2 regions of the Priestia sp. P1_B12_1 genome follow, and region 1 is predicted to be linked to the other one. Evidence: a T-box and tRNA genes for the amino acid it is inferred to sense, from the RefSeq annotation. Region 1 holds a T-box; the other holds one or more tRNA genes.

Region 1 (7,823 bases):
GTAGGGAACGACATGAAAGAACAACATTGGAAAGAAATGATACCGGTCGATCGTTATGTTGTTCGTTCGAACGGCATACTGCAGGAATACGACCGAAAGATTTTAACCATGCTCTATCAGCCGTTGGTGGGTACGACCTGCTTTGGTCTGTATATGACGCTATGGAGCGAGCTGGAACAAGACCGTTTATGGGGGAAAGAGTCTACACATCATCATCTAATGTCAATGATGCAAATTAATTTGAAAGCTATTTACCATGATCGGTTAAAATTAGAAGGCATTGGTTTGTTAAAAACATATATTAAGGAAGAAGATGATGTTCGTGTGTTCATTTATGAGCTCATTCCTCCTCTTACGCCCCATCAGTTTTTTAACGACGGTGTGTTAAATGTATATTTATATAACCGACTTGGAAAATCCATCTTTCAAAAAGTGAAAAATTATTTTTCGGATTCACTCGTCGATGACCAATCGTTTAAAGATGTCACGCATTCATTTAACGATGTATTTAAATCAGTTAAAGCAACAGAGCTGGCTCCAAGTTTTCAGTCTGAAAGCAAGGATGTATTTTCTCCTGATGCTCAAACGGACTTTGTGGATTCCTCCAAACGCGCTTCTATTGAGATGAGCCCGGATTCCTTTGATTTTGATTTATTTTTAGCAGGTCTAACAGATTCAATGATTTCGAAAAGGTCCATTACATCTAAAGTAAAACAAGCGATTGAAAAACTAGCTTTTTTATACGGTATCGATCCTCTTCAAATGAAAAATGTGGTGCTCGATTCGCTAAATGAGAACGATCAAGTTGATATTGAATTGCTTAGAAAAGCAGCACAGTCCTTTTACCAATTTGAAAATGGAGAAGCACTTCCAAATCTAAGCGAACAAATTCAGCCGCCTATGCTTCGTACCATGCAGGAAAAGCAGCCGCAGACAAAGGAAGAGCAGCTTATTCAACAGCTTGAAGTGACTTCTCCTCGACAGCTTTTGATCGAGTTTTCCGGGGGAGCAGAGCCTTCAAAAGCAGATTTGCAAATGATTGAAGAAGTGATGTTTAACCAAAAACTTTCACCAGGGGTAGTAAATGTTCTGATTTACTATGTTATGCTAAGATCCGATATGAAATTGTCTAAGAGCTATGTAGAGAAAATTGCTGGACACTGGGCGCGCAAAAAGGTCCAAACTGTTCAAGATGCCATGAATTTAGCTAAAAATGAACAGAAAGAATATCAGAATTGGACTGAAGCAAAGCAAAATAAAAAAACGGCTGGACGAAAGATTGTGCGTAAAGAAATGGTGCCAGAGTGGCTGAGCGATGAAGAAAAAGAAGAGAAAAAGCAGCCTTCAAAAGAAGTGGACGGATTTGAAGAAGAAAAACGAAAGCTACAAGAAGAGCTCAAGCAGTTAGATCAAGAGCTAAAACAAAAGCATAAAGAATAAAAAGCAGGTATGATAGAGACGAGGTGAAAAAGATGAAGCCTATCAATGATTCACTAAATCAGTTAGTGAACAAAAAGGATTTTAAAGCACGCTTAGAAGCGTTAAGAAACAGTATCCTGTCTAATCCTGAAGTTAAAACATTTTTACAAGAGCATCGCCATGAGTTAGATGAGCAAATGGTCGACCGAGGTCTGATGAAGATGCATGAATTTATCGACCAAAGCAAATGCTGTGACAAGTGTCCTTCTCTGCAAAGCTGTGTCAACATGGTGAAAGGATACCACCCTCAGCTGGTTGTAAAAGGCCGTAATATTGATTTACAGTATGAACGCTGTCCTAGAAAAGTACAAGAAGATGAGCGAAAAGAACAAGAATCTTTTATTCAGTGTATGTACGTGCCGAAAGAAATTTTACAGGCAACAATGTCTGATATCGAAATTGAGCAGGGAAGATTTGAGGCCATTAAACTAGTAAGAGATTTTGTGCGAGAATATGAGCCAAATAAGAAAATGAAAGCTTTGTATTTACACGGTTCGTTTGGTGTGGGGAAAACGTATTTTCTTGGAGCAATTGCCAATGCGTTAGCCGAAAAGAAAGTGAAATCTACCATTCTGTATGTCCCGGAGTTTTTGCGTGAGTTAAAAGGTTCGTTTCAAGATCAAAGCTTCAATGAGAAAATAGAGTATGTCAAAAAAGTACCGGTTCTTATGCTTGATGATCTCGGAGCAGAATCCGTAACGAGCTGGATGCGAGACGATGTGCTCGGAACCATTTTACAATTTCGCATGCTCGAAAATTTGCCGACATTTTTCAGCTCGAATTTAAATTTTAAAGAGCTTCAACATCATTTGACTTATACCCAAAGAGGCGAGCAGGAAGAGCTCAAAGCCGCTCGTGTCATGGAACGAATTAAGTCTCTAGCCGTTCCTGTTGAAATGAATGGAGAGAATAAACGAAATAGATGAGCAGGTCGTTTTACATTTCTTGTAACGACTTGCTCATTTTTTTGCATGTTGCCCCATATACATTAATAAAGCGTGTCCAAAGGGGGGCTATGAGGAATGAAAATATTCTTTAAATATGTAGAAGACGCAGTCGTTGTATATGAGTCTTTATGCGCGAAGCGAAGCGCTTTATCATATGGTTCACAGTGCTTGAAGCTGGTGAATAATCAGCTTTTAGTCATTGATGAGACATACAATAGAGAGGCCATTTTACAAGACATGGTGATACCGGTATTAACACACGTAATTTTAAAAAAGAAAGAAAAAAAGATGATGGTAAACATATTAAAAGAACAATTTTTCTATTCAGAAGAGGAAGAGCAAGATTTGCTGCTTCAAATTATGGGGGGGATTATGGAAGGAGAGAGAGGCGAAATCCCTCAAAAAACATTTTCTTTTCCAAGAGAATTACTTATCCGCCAGGCTCTTCAAGACTTCTTCATTCATAATGTAACATTCACCTTTGAGTCTTTTCTCCAATTCCGTTTAAAAGAATATCAAGAGCGGCTGCGCTATTATGCCGAGCTGGCGATTGATGAATATAAGCTTGAACAAGACTATCAAATTCTTATTCATCAGCTGCGTCAAGCAGCTAATGAAAGACAGTCATCTACAGACGATGTGTATGTAATGCACTTGAATAAAAACAAGTTTGTACTGTACGACCACAACAATAGATATGTTCCTGAACGTGAATGTGCAGCTCTAGCAGAGGCCTTTTTATCTGAACAAGAATCATTATACATAGACTCAACTATTATCGCGCCTTTGCTAAGTTTATCTCCAGCTGCTATTCATCTGTATAGCGACCAGCATGATCATGATTTTGTATATACCATTCAAAATATCTTCCAAGAAAAAGTCATGTTATACGAAAAAAATGAATTTCCGTTTGATCAAAAGCAAAATATAACGTGAAAGGTTGATTTCTATTTTGAAAATGAATATAATAAATGCATATTGAAAAACAGCTATATGTTACAAGTTATGATGAGGACATGAGTGTATATTTACGGTTTGTAGAGAGGGAGATCCAGGCTGAAAATCTCCTAACACGGAATATATTCTTACCACCTCTAAACTTCAGTAGTAAACGAGCAGAGCCTCTAGTAATTACTGACGGAATTTCCGTTATAAAACCTCGAGCCGCTTCGGGTTCTTTGGGTTATCCAAGATACGAAGAGGAAACAAGGGTGGTACCGCGTGTATACACAACTCGTCCCTTTTTATAGGGGACGAGTTTTTTGTTTTTACAAAAAGTTTATTCAGTTATGTTAAAGGAGTGGAAAGTTGTGTCAGAAGTAATCAAAATGACATTCCCTGATGGAGCTGTTAAAGAGTATCCAAAAGGATCATCAACAGAAGATATTGCGGCTTCTATTAGCCCGGGATTAAAGAAAAAAGCATTAGCAGGCAAAGTAAACGGCGAGCTGCTGGATTTACGTACGCCAATTGAACAAGATGGCAGTCTTGAAATCATTACGCAAGATGCTCCTGAAGCGCTTGAAATTATGCGTCACAGTACAGCGCATTTAATGGCTCAAGCAATCAAACGTTTATACAAAGATACAAAAGTACAGCTAGGTGTAGGGCCGGTTATCGAAAACGGTTTTTACTATGACATCGATATGGAAGAATCAATTACTCCTGAAGATTTAGGTAAAATTGAAAAAGAAATGAAAAAAATCGTTAATTCAAATATTGAAATTGAACGAAAAGAAGTTTCTCGTGAAGAAGCCATTCAACTTTTTAAAGAAGTTGGCGATGAACTGAAGCTTGAATTGATCGATGCGATTCCAGCAGGTGAAAAGGTTACGATTTACCAACAAGGCGAATTCTTTGACCTTTGCCGAGGCGTGCACGTGCCGTCAACAGGTAAAATTAAAGAATTTAAACTATTAAGCGTGGCGGGTGCTTATTGGCGCGGAGACAGCGATAACCAAATGCTGCAGCGTATTTATGGTACAGCATTCTTTACAAAAGCAGATTTAGACGAGCATCTTCGTCTTCTTGAAGAAGCAAAAGAACGTGACCACCGTAAACTTGGTAAAGAGCTAAACTTATTTACAAATTCTCAAAAAGTAGGACAAGGTCTGCCTTTATGGCTTCCAAAAGGTGCGACAATCCGCCGTATTATCGAGCGTTATATCGTAGATAAAGAAGTAAGCCTTGGTTATCAGCACGTTTACACTCCAGTGCTCGGAAGTGTAGAACTTTACAAAACGTCTGGTCACTGGGAGCACTACCAAGATGACATGTTCCCTGCAATGGAAATGGATAACGAAGACCTTGTGCTTCGTCCAATGAACTGTCCTCATCACATGATGGTTTACAAACAAGGTATTCACAGCTATCGTGAGCTTCCAATCCGTATTGCTGAGCTTGGAACGATGCACCGCTACGAAATGTCAGGAGCATTATCAGGACTTCAGCGTGTTCGAGGCATGACGCTAAATGATGCGCATATCTTTGTACGTCCGGATCAAATCAAAGAAGAATTTATTCGTGTGGTTCGCTTAGTTGAAGCGGTTTATAAAGATTTTGGGTTTGAAAATTATTCATTCCGTCTATCTTACCGTGACCCTGAAGATACAGAAAAATACTTTGACGATGATGCAATGTGGGAAAAAGCACAAAGCATGTTAAAAGACGCAATGGATGAGCTTGACCTTGATTATTATGAAGCTGAAGGCGAAGCGGCATTCTACGGTCCAAAATTAGACGTTCAAGTTAAAACGGCTCTTGGTAAAGAAGAGACGCTATCTACGGTTCAACTGGATTTCTTACTTCCTGAACGATTTGATTTAACGTATGTAGGGGAAGACGGAAAACAACATCGACCGGTTGTTATTCACCGCGGCGTGGTGTCAACAATGGAACGTTTTGTAGCTTTCTTAATCGAAGAATACAAAGGAGCTTTCCCAACGTGGTTAGCACCTGTACAAGTTCAAGTGATTCCGGTATCACCTACGGTTCACCTTGAGTATGCAAAAGAAGTACAAGAACAGCTTCAGCTTGCCGGTATTCGTGTGGAACTTGATTCTCGCGATGAGAAAATTGGCTATAAAATCCGTGAGGCTCAAATGCAAAAAATTCCTTATATGCTTGTTGTAGGGGATAAAGAAGTAGAGGATAAAGCAGTAAACGTACGTAAATATGGTGAGCAGAATTCAGAAACAGTGGATTTCCAAGCCTTTTTACAAAATGTAAAAGCAGAAGCATCTCGTTAATGAAGAAAGCAGAGAATTGAAATTCTCTGCTTTTTTATCTAACATTTATAAAAAACTGTTGCATAAATGTTTTTCCTTTGATACAATAACTTTTGTTGTGAAAAAAGAACGAAATCATTGACTTTTGTCTTTGTTGATACTATAATAGCTTAAGTAATTGAATACTTGTTTATACAGAAGAAGAAGCACCCGCTTCTCACCTGAGTGACGCATAGAGCAGTTAGCAGGTACATCGTATCTTAATTAAAACGATAGAAGTGTGGGTGCAGTATGTACTCACACTTTTTTGTGTGAGTTAATAATCGGTCTAAGCAAGCGTATTCGCTCATTAAACCTTGGAGGTGGCTACTTATTAGCAAGGACATGATGGTAAACGAGGGCATTCGAGCTCGCGAAGTTCGTCTAATTGATCAAAACGGTGAACAATTAGGAATTAAATCAAAAAATGAAGCATTAGAAATTGCTTCACGAGTAAATCTTGACTTAGTAATGGTTGCTGCAAATGCGAAACCGCCGGTATGTCGTATTATGGACTACGGTAAATTCCGCTATGAGCAACAACGTAAAGAAAGAGAAGCTCGTAAAAACCAAAAAGTTGTAAACTTAAAAGAAGTTCGTTTAAGTCCAACAATTGATGAACATGATTTTAACACTAAACTTCGTAACGCACGCAAGTTCCTTGAAAAAGGTGACAAAGTGAAAGCGTCTATTCGCTTTAAAGGTCGTGCCATTACTCATAAAGGGATTGGCCAAAAAGTACTTGAACGTTTTTCACAAGCTTGCGAAGATGTAAGTTCAGTTGAATCGGCTCCTAAAATGGAAGGCCGCAGCATGTTCTTAGTCTTGGCACCTAAAAACGAAAAGTAATAGAACGAGGAGGAACACCCCATGCCAAAAATGAAAACACATCGTGGCGCTGCAAAGCGTTTCAAAAAGACTGGAAGCGGTAAATTAAAACGTGCTCGTGCTTACACAAGCCATTTATTCGCTAACAAATCTACAAAACAAAAGCGTAAATTACGTAAAGGTTCTTTAGTAAGCAAAGGTGACTTCAAACGTATCCGTCACTTATTAGATAACATTAAGTAATTTGGGTTGAGATAGAAACAATACAGGAGGTAAACAATTATGCCACGCGTAAAAGGCGGTACAGTAACACGCAAACGTCGTAAAAAAGTTTTAAAATTAGCTAAAGGTTTCTTCGGTTCGAAGCATAGATTATATAAAGTTGCTAATCAGCAAGTTATGAAATCTCACATGTATGCTTATCGTGACCGTCGTCAGAAAAAACGTGACTTCCGTAAATTATGGATCACACGTATTAATGCAGCTGCTCGTATGAACGGTCTTTCTTACAGCCGTTTAATGCACGGTTTAAAATTAGCAGGTATTGAAGTTAACCGCAAAATGCTTGCTGACTTAGCTGTAGCTGATGAAAAAGCATTTGCTGAATTAGCAACTGCTGCTAAAAAAGGCTTAGATAAGTAATGAATATAAAGTCTCGTCATCTTTAGATGATGAGGCTTTTTTGCTCTTGGAGGACATATCATGAATGAACTGCTGCTTACCTATTTTATTATTATTAATATCGTAGGGGTAGGAATGATGTATAGAGATAAACAAAAAGCGAAAAGACATGAGTGGCGAATTGCCGAAAGCACACTGTGGACGGTAGCTGCTATCGGAGGAGCTCTTGGAGGACTGATTGGTATGTATTGCTATCGTCATAAAACGAAGCACACATCGTTTACAGTAGGTTTTCCTATTCTTGCTGCTCTTGACTTACTTTTCTTTTTTGTTATCAGCTGAGCACAAATGATTTTGTGCTCAGTGTAAAAATTCTCGAACGGGGCTTTTCCAGCGAATAGGAGCATTTGGATACATGTCGTGTACGTGGCTTTCCAGCAGCTTGAAATCTTGTTTTTGCAGTTCGTGTAACCGAGATGGATCTGTTAACACCATTGTAATTGACAAAGATTCTGGTTCATTGGGATTGCTGTATTTTTCTCCTTCAAATAAAATACCTTTATACGTTAGTAGAAAATTTTTGCGGATATTCGTTTTTTCATCAACGACAAAAAATTGCTGATGTTCCTGAGCTGCTACAAGCTTCCGCTTTGGACTGCGAAAATGCTGAACCAGCTTTAAT
Region 2 (7,823 bases), 810 kb from region 1:
GTGAAAGCAAAATAAACACAAACCTCTTTTTTCGCAGCTGCTTTCGACACAAAAAAATAAATGCTCCTATGATCACGATAATAGCTAAAGTTACAAGATGTTCAACTGAAAAAAGCTGAAAGGAATGTTGTACAGGATGACACGTAAAAAATGAATTCATAAAAGCGCCTCCCTTCCATCAGAAAACAAATTCGGTACCTTTAGCTTGTTCATAAGACCTCGTTTTCATTAATGCTTCTCTCGCATTAAAAAGAGATTGAGACATAACAAAATCACGCCAATCTAAAGACGGACGAATGGAGTAAATAATCGAGTATAGATCCCTTCTTGCAGGGAAATCAACTGCTAGAAACAACTAAACTAAAAAGATCCGAACGATTCATCATTCGGATCTTCTTTCAACTAACATACTGTTGTTCTAGCTCTGTTTCTTCGTTTTTACTCTTTAATTAATCCTTTTTTCACTAAGAATTGATGAGCAACTTCTTCAGCCGTTTTTCCTTTTGCATTTACTTGATAGTTCATTTCACGCATTTCGTCATCACTGATTTTACCGCCCAGTTGATTTAAGATTTTTTTCAGTTCAGGATGCTCTTTTAGCGTATCTTCACGAAGCACAGGCGCTCCTTGATACGGAGGGAAGAACTGCTGATCGTCTTTTAAGACTTTCAAACCAAACTGTTTGATTTCAGGATCTGTTGCGTAAGCATCCAGCATATTAATATCGCCTTTTTCTACAGCGCGATAGCGAAGCTTCGGCTCCATCGTTTTAATATTCGGGAAGGTAAGACCATATTCTTTTTGAATGCCTACATAGCCGTCTTCACGATCTTTAAACTCAAGCGTAAACCCTGCTTTTACTTTATCTGTTGCATTTGCCAAATCTGAAACAGTCGTTAGATTGTTTTCTTTGGCAAATTCTTTTGTCACGGTCAATGTGTACGTATTATTAAACTTCATTGGATCTAAATAGACAAGGCCGAATTTCTTTTGAAATCCTTCTTTTGCCTGGTTGTACACCCCTGTTTCATCTTTGCTGTCCGGCTGTTCCTTTAGATGCGTCACAATGGCTGTACCCGTATATTCAGGGTACAAATCAATTTCCTTGTTACGCAGAGCCTCAAATACAAATACCGTTTTCCCAAGCGACGAACGAAGATTTACTTTCATATCGGTTTGATCTTCAATTAATTCTTTGTACATATTAATTAAAATATCTTGTTCTGCACCAATTTTCCCTCCGATAACAAGGTCTGGTTTTGTTGCGCTCATCGCTGCAAACGGAGAAACAAGAATGAGTATTAATACGATGATCATAATAAACGAGCGTTTTTTGGACCCTTTTTTAGCTGAGTGTTCAATCGTTCGCAGAATTCCATCAAAAATAAGCGCTAATAATGCTGCTGGAATGGCTCCTAATAAAATCAAACTATTATCGCTTCGGTCAATACCAAGCAAAATTAAGCTTCCGAGTCCGCCCGCTCCAATAAGAGCCACGATTGTCGCTGTACCAATAATGAGTACCATCGCTGTGCGAATTCCGGCCATAATGACAGGAAGCGCTAGAGGAAGTTCTACTTTGATTAATCGTCTCCACGAGTTCATCCCCATGGCTTTGGATGCTTCAATTAAAGATGGGTCCACTTCTTTAATTCCGGTATATGTATTTCGTACAATAGGAAGAAGCGAATATAAAAACAGTGCAATAACCGCGGGAAAGGTTCCAATTCCGACAAGAGGAATCAGTAATCCTAATAAAGCGAGTGAAGGAATGGTTTGCAGTACGGCTGTTACGCCAATGATCGGTTCAGCAATGCGGTCATGCCTCGTTAAGTACAGTCCGAGCGGCACTGAAATTAATACGGCGATAACAAGAGCCAGTACTGAAATTTGAATGTGTTCAAGAAGAGCTTGAAACAGTGCATCTCCTCGTTGATCTAATAATGTGCTTAGTGCATTCATTACAGCGTTCCTCCTTCTTTCGTTTTATCAGAAAGAAACGCTAATAGAGTTTTGCGCGTTACAACGCCAATACGTTTGCTCCCTTTTTTCACGGCTATTGCTTCATGGTCGTAAAGGGCGTCCATTGCCTGCTGAACAGTAGCCGTTGAAGCTAACTCTTCAGTAGGTTCTACGTCTGGCTGTTCACTTTCTTTGACAAACATATCCAATGTCTCAAATAAAGTATTTCCTTGATTCCCAATAAATGTTTTTACAAATTCATTTTTAGGCTTTTGAATGAATTCCTCCGGGGTTCCAACTTGAACAATTTCCCCATCTTTCATTAGGCAGATACGATCTCCAAGCGTCATCGCTTCGCTCATATCGTGCGTAACAAACACAAATGTTTTTTTGATTTTTTCTTTTAAGCTAATAACATCTTGCTGAAGCTGTTCGCGGCTTAACGGATCGAGGGCACTAAAGGGTTCGTCCATTAAAATAACGGGGGGATCAGCTGCGAGGGCACGTGCTACACCTACACGTTGCTGCTGGCCACCTGAGAGCTCAGACGGCTTTCGGTTTCGATACTGCTTTGGGTCTAGTCCTACCAAGGTAAGCAGTTCATCAATACGCGTTTTGATTTTGTTTTTCTTCCAATGCTTCATCTCGGGTACAATGGCTATATTTTCAGCAATGGTCATATGAGGAAAAAGAGCAATCTGCTGCAGGACATAGCCAATGTTCCAGCGCAGCTCATGTATGTTGTGGTCCGATACGAGCTTATCTTTTATGTATAGTTCTCCTTCGGTAATATCATGAAGACGGTTAATCATTTTTAAGGTGGTTGTTTTCCCACACCCACTCGGACCAATTAAAACGAAAAACTCTCCTTCTTTAATTTCTAGATTAATATTTTTCACGGCGGTCGTACCGTCTGGATATTGCTTTGACACATTCTTAAACGTAATCAAATTATCGTTCACACTCCCTGTTGAAATTTAACCCCTAATTTCGTGTACCCAATACTTAGAGGCAATAAACATTCTTTTAAGAATATTTCTAAATATGATGCATAAGACATAGGGGAAAAGATACACATAGTTTCTCACAGCTTCCTAATAAGGCTATCAAACTGTTAAAGTTTTCACAAGGCGGGAAAGAATAATTCGGAGAATAATTTTGAAGCCGACACAAATAAAAAAACCTTCTTTCAACAAGAAAGAAGGTTTTTTAGTATGCTAGCGACAGGGATCGAACCTGCGACCTCTTGCTTACCATGCAAGTGCTCTACCTACTGAGCTACACCAGCGTCTTGGAAAATTATATCACGTTTAAATTCATTTAGGAAGCGCTTTTTTAATTTTTTTATTGGTATATTCTCTAATTTGCGTCTTCTGAAATTCGCATTTTCTACAAAGTTCCATATTTTATGTTAGAACTCCTTACATAAATTGTGTGAATTTTCTTTTTTTATATTACCCTTAGTAAAAGAGCTTACAAAAGAAAGGAAGAAAATAGATGGAACAGCAACCAACCATGACCAAATCAAAAACGGCAACTCCCTACCCAAGAGACTGCACGTTCAGCCTGGAAGATTGGACGACGCTCGCCAAGTATTGGTATCCCGTCGCACGCTGCAGTGATGTAACAGAGAAACCAACGTCCGTAAAACTGCTAGATGTAAATCTAGTTCTATACCGTACCACACACAAAGTAGTAGCGGCTCGTGATTTATGCGTTCACCGAGGCACCCCGCTTAGCATGGGCTGGGTGGAAGATGATGAAATTGTCTGTCCTTACCACGGCTTCCGCTATGCAACGGACGGCGCATGCACGTCGATTCCAGCTCACCCTGATGCCAACATTTCTCCCCGCCTGTGTATGGCCGTCTATCCAGTTATTGAACGATTTGGATTAGTGTGGACTTCCCTGACAGGAGAACAAGATAACCTGCCTTACTTCGATGCGTGGGAGGACCCTGATTTTCAGCAAATTGTTTGTCCGAGCTTTGATATCATGGGTTCGGCCGGTCGTCAAATGGAAGGCTTTTTAGACGTAGCTCATTTTGCCTGGGTTCACACGGACACATTTGGTGATCGAACCAACGCCTTTGTGCCTAAATATAAAGTAAGCGATACAGATTATGGGCTTCATGTAGAATATACGAGCACCGTGAGTAATTATTCCAAAGAACAGCAGCATTTAAATCCACCTGATTTTAAATGGCTTCGCGTCTTTGATGTTTATCCGCCGTTTACAGCTACGCTAAAAGTATACTTCCCAGAAGGCACAGAGCTGTGGATTATGAATGCAGTCTCTCCTATTTCAGCCCGCGAAACACGTTTATTCGCACCAATCGCTCGAAACTTTGACAAAGATTCTCCCGTTGAAGGTGTGTATGACTTTAACCTTCGCGTCTTTGACGAAGACCGCGAAATGGTTGAAAACCAAAAGCCTGAAGACTTGCCTTTAGATCTGCAGATGGAAGCGCATATTATGGCTGATCAAACGTCCATCGGCTACCGGAAATTATTAAAGAAAATGGGCTTAAGCTTTAGATATACAAGCTAAAGAAATCCCCGCTGTCTCAGCGGGGATTTTTTTATTTAGCAAACTGCTCGCGTCCTGCTTTTTCCTTTATCACTTCATCTTCACTTGCCGGCGTGGCGCGTTTCATAAACAATGAAAGAATTAAGGCAACCACCACTAGTACTACTGAGACGGCAAACGCATCGTTAATCCCTTGTACCATTGCCTGCATCCCAATCTGTTCTTTCATTTGAGCTGCCCCGGCTGCGGTTGCATTCGCTGCTCCTGCTCCGCTCATTGCATCTTGAGCGAGCTCTTTTGCATGCGTAGCTGTACGGTTTGACATCACCGTTACTAAAAGAGCCGAACCAATAGCTCCCGATACTTGTTGAAGCGTGTTATTCATCGCAGTACCATGCGGATTAAAGCGCTGCGGCAGCTGATTTAATCCGTTTGTCATAACCGGCATCATCACCATAGACATTCCGAACATGCGAAGCGTGTAAAGCGTAATGAGCGTTGTATACGTCGTATCAAGCTCTAAGTTACTGAAGAAATACGTCGTAACGGCTGTAATCGTTAGACCCGTTACAGCCAGTGCACGTGCTCCAAATTTATCAAATAATTTTCCGGTAATCGGTGACATCACACCCATTAATAGCGCACCCGGAAGCATTAGTAATCCTGAATGAAGCGGAGAAATGCCTCGTACCGTTTGAACATAAATTGGCATTAGCAGCATGGCTGAGAATAATGCCATTGTGATCACCATTGAAATCGTTGATGATAAAGCAAACATTGGATATTTAAAAATGCGGAATTCAAGCATAGGTGTTTTAAGCTTGAACTGACGCGTAATAAATAAAATCAGCGCCACAGCTCCTATGATAATGGTGCCGTATACTTCCACAGAATCCCAGCCTTTATCTCCTGCTGAGCTAAATCCGTATAGAAGTCCCCCAAATCCAATCGTAGATAACACAAGCGATAGGAAATCCAAATTGATTTCCACTTTTTCTTTTTTGTCTTTTAATAGGAAGAAAGAGCCTATTAACACAATTGCCGCGATTGGCGTAACAAGGTGGAACAGCATTCTCCACTCATAGTGTTCAATTAGCCACCCTGATAAAGTAGGACCAATTGCCGGAGCAAAAATCATAACTAAACCGAAAATCCCCATCGCAGCTCCGCGTTTTTCTAATGGAAAACTTGTGAGCAATACGTTCATTAAAAGCGGCATCATAATGGCTGCGCCTGATGCTTGAATAATACGAGCGGTTAACAAAACCGAAAATACGGGCGAAGCACCGGCAAGTATTGTTCCCGCTGTAAATAAAGTCATCGCCGTTAAAAATAAGCCTCTCACAGAATAGCGCTGAATTAAAAAAGCGGTAGTTGGAATCATAATACCATTCACTAACATATAACCAGTAGAAAGCCACTGGACAGTTGACGTTGTCACATCTAAGTCTTTCATAATAGATGGAAGCGCCACATTTAATAACGTTTCATTCAATAATGAGATAAAAGCGCCAATTAACAAAATAGCAATTATGCCATAAGGCGGCTTTTCCATTTGATTTATCGATTGACTCATTATTGTACCTCCTTATACTTTAAGTTCATTTTTTTAGACACATGTTCTACATAGAGTATATTATACTGTGAGTTCAATTTATGCAAGTGAAAAATCTTGCGTTCATGTCCTTTATTTTATCGACTTTTTCAGTTCTATAATCCTTTTATATCAATATATTGTCGTGATATCGTCCATTTTTTGAAAAGAATATTTGTGTAAACGCTTTAAATCATGTATCATAAAGTTGGACCATGAGTCTAATTTTATATTTAGGTGATAATAATGAATAACCGAAAACAGCAAGTTGTAAAAAATGCACACCATCTCTTCGTTGAAAAAGGATTTCAAGCTACATCTATTCAAGACATCATTGATTATAGCGGCATTTCAAAAGGAACATTCTACAACTATTTTTCTTCAAAAAACGAATTATTAATCGCTGTTTTTACCTGGCTTCATACAACAATTGAACAAGAGCGGAATCAGCTGCTGGTTGGTAAAAGCCTGACCGATGTAGATGTATTTGTTAAACAGATTGATGCACAGATGAAAAACCATCATAAACATAAATTTTTCACATTACTTGAAGAAGTATTTGTTTCCAATGATCCTGATTTAAAAGCGTACATAAAAAAAACCCAGTTTATCGAAGTAAACTGGGTTTACAAGCGGTTCATTGATTTATTTGGACAAGAAAAGAAACCGTACCTGCTAGATTGTGCAATTATGTTTCTTGGCATGCTTCATCGCAACTTTCACTATAATTTTATGGTTAATGGCACAAATACTGACCCCCATGAGATCATAAGCTACAGTGTCAAGCGCTTGCTTCCTCTTGTAGACGAAGTAGCAAATTCAGGAGACATTTTGCTCGATCCGCAAACGATTAAAGAATGGCTTCCATCTTGCCCGAATACTAAAAATCAAATAGAGCAGGACATTTCTGCAGCACTTATCGATTTAAAAAAACAGGTTCACAAACAAGTTACGGATGAATTCGAACGTCAAAAATGCATAGAGCTTATTAGTTTTATTGAAGAAGAGCTGTTTAAACAATCAAATCCCCGCAAGTTTGTTGTTGATAGTGCTCTTCATTCGTTACAGCAGCTGTCTGTCAACAAAAGTAAGACAACGCTAGAGGATTTACCGACGATGATTGATCAGTATGTGAGTGAACTTCATTAAAAAGAGGTTAAGACGTAACTAAATCATTCCAATTTAAAGTCGAATAAATGGGCTACATGAGCTGAATCGCTTGAGAAATCGCAGTTAATTTCCGTGCAAGACTTCGCTTTCTGCGGGCGGCCGGTAAGCCTCCTCGTCGCGTACGCTCCTGTGGGCTCTCACCTGTGCCGCTTTTCCTGCAGGAGTCTTCGCCTTGCCCTCCCATCAACCGCTAGAAGCGACTAAATAGATGAAACCTACATTTACCCTGCCAATGAAAAAATCCGAATGCGTTTGATTCTCCCTCAAGAATCAAACGCATTCGGATCTTCCTTCAACTAAATAACTTTTGTCCCGACCTTTTTATTCACAAAGTGGAAACTCAAGTGAAAAGCACGTTTCTTTTCCTTTTACGCTAGACACACTCACTTTTCCCTTCATATAATGAATAATGCTGAAAGATACCATCGTTCCAAGTCCCGTACCTTTTTCTTTTGTTGTAAAATACGGTTCACCTAGCCGGTTGATTTGTTCTTGCGTCATGCCGCAGCCCGTATCAATAATATCCACAATAACAGCTCCGCCTTCTTTTCCTACTTTAATAGTTAAC

Evidence for each region. The T-box of region 1 lies ahead of thrS (threonine--tRNA ligase). A T-box ahead of a tRNA ligase gene usually reads a tRNA of that ligase, here a tRNA-Thr.
Region 2: it has a tRNA-Thr gene. The T-box ahead of thrS (threonine--tRNA ligase) is inferred to sense a tRNA for this amino acid. The anticodon was not compared.

Annotation. Positions count from the first base shown of each region.
Region 1 is NZ_JBFTZR010000001.1:939,052-946,874, reverse strand. Features, by position in the region: gene AC1D0Y_RS04935 (replication initiation and membrane attachment family protein) at 13-1,440, shown strand; gene dnaI (primosomal protein DnaI) at 1,473-2,405, shown strand; gene ytxC (sporulation protein YtxC) at 2,502-3,362, shown strand; T-box leader at 3,423-3,671, shown strand; gene thrS (threonine--tRNA ligase) at 3,716-5,674, shown strand; ribosomal protein L20 leader region at 5,846-5,968, shown strand; gene infC (translation initiation factor IF-3) at 6,038-6,541, shown strand; gene rpmI (50S ribosomal protein L35) at 6,563-6,763, shown strand; gene rplT (50S ribosomal protein L20) at 6,803-7,162, shown strand; gene AC1D0Y_RS04900 (DUF1294 domain-containing protein) at 7,223-7,483, shown strand; gene AC1D0Y_RS04895 (hypothetical protein) at 7,502-7,823, opposite strand, start outside.
Region 2 is NZ_JBFTZR010000001.1:132,776-140,598, forward strand. Features, by position in the region: gene AC1D0Y_RS00755 (YwaF family protein) at 1-160, opposite strand, end outside; gene AC1D0Y_RS00760 (ABC transporter permease/substrate-binding protein) at 439-1,962, opposite strand; gene AC1D0Y_RS00765 (ABC transporter ATP-binding protein) at 1,962-2,912, opposite strand; tRNA gene AC1D0Y_RS00770 (tRNA-Thr) at 3,178-3,250, opposite strand; gene AC1D0Y_RS00775 (aromatic ring-hydroxylating oxygenase subunit alpha) at 3,460-4,512, shown strand; gene AC1D0Y_RS00780 (DHA2 family efflux MFS transporter permease subunit) at 4,544-6,067, opposite strand; gene AC1D0Y_RS00785 (TetR/AcrR family transcriptional regulator) at 6,332-7,234, shown strand; gene AC1D0Y_RS00790 (hypothetical protein) at 7,287-7,442, opposite strand; gene AC1D0Y_RS00795 (ATP-binding protein) at 7,577-7,823, opposite strand, start outside.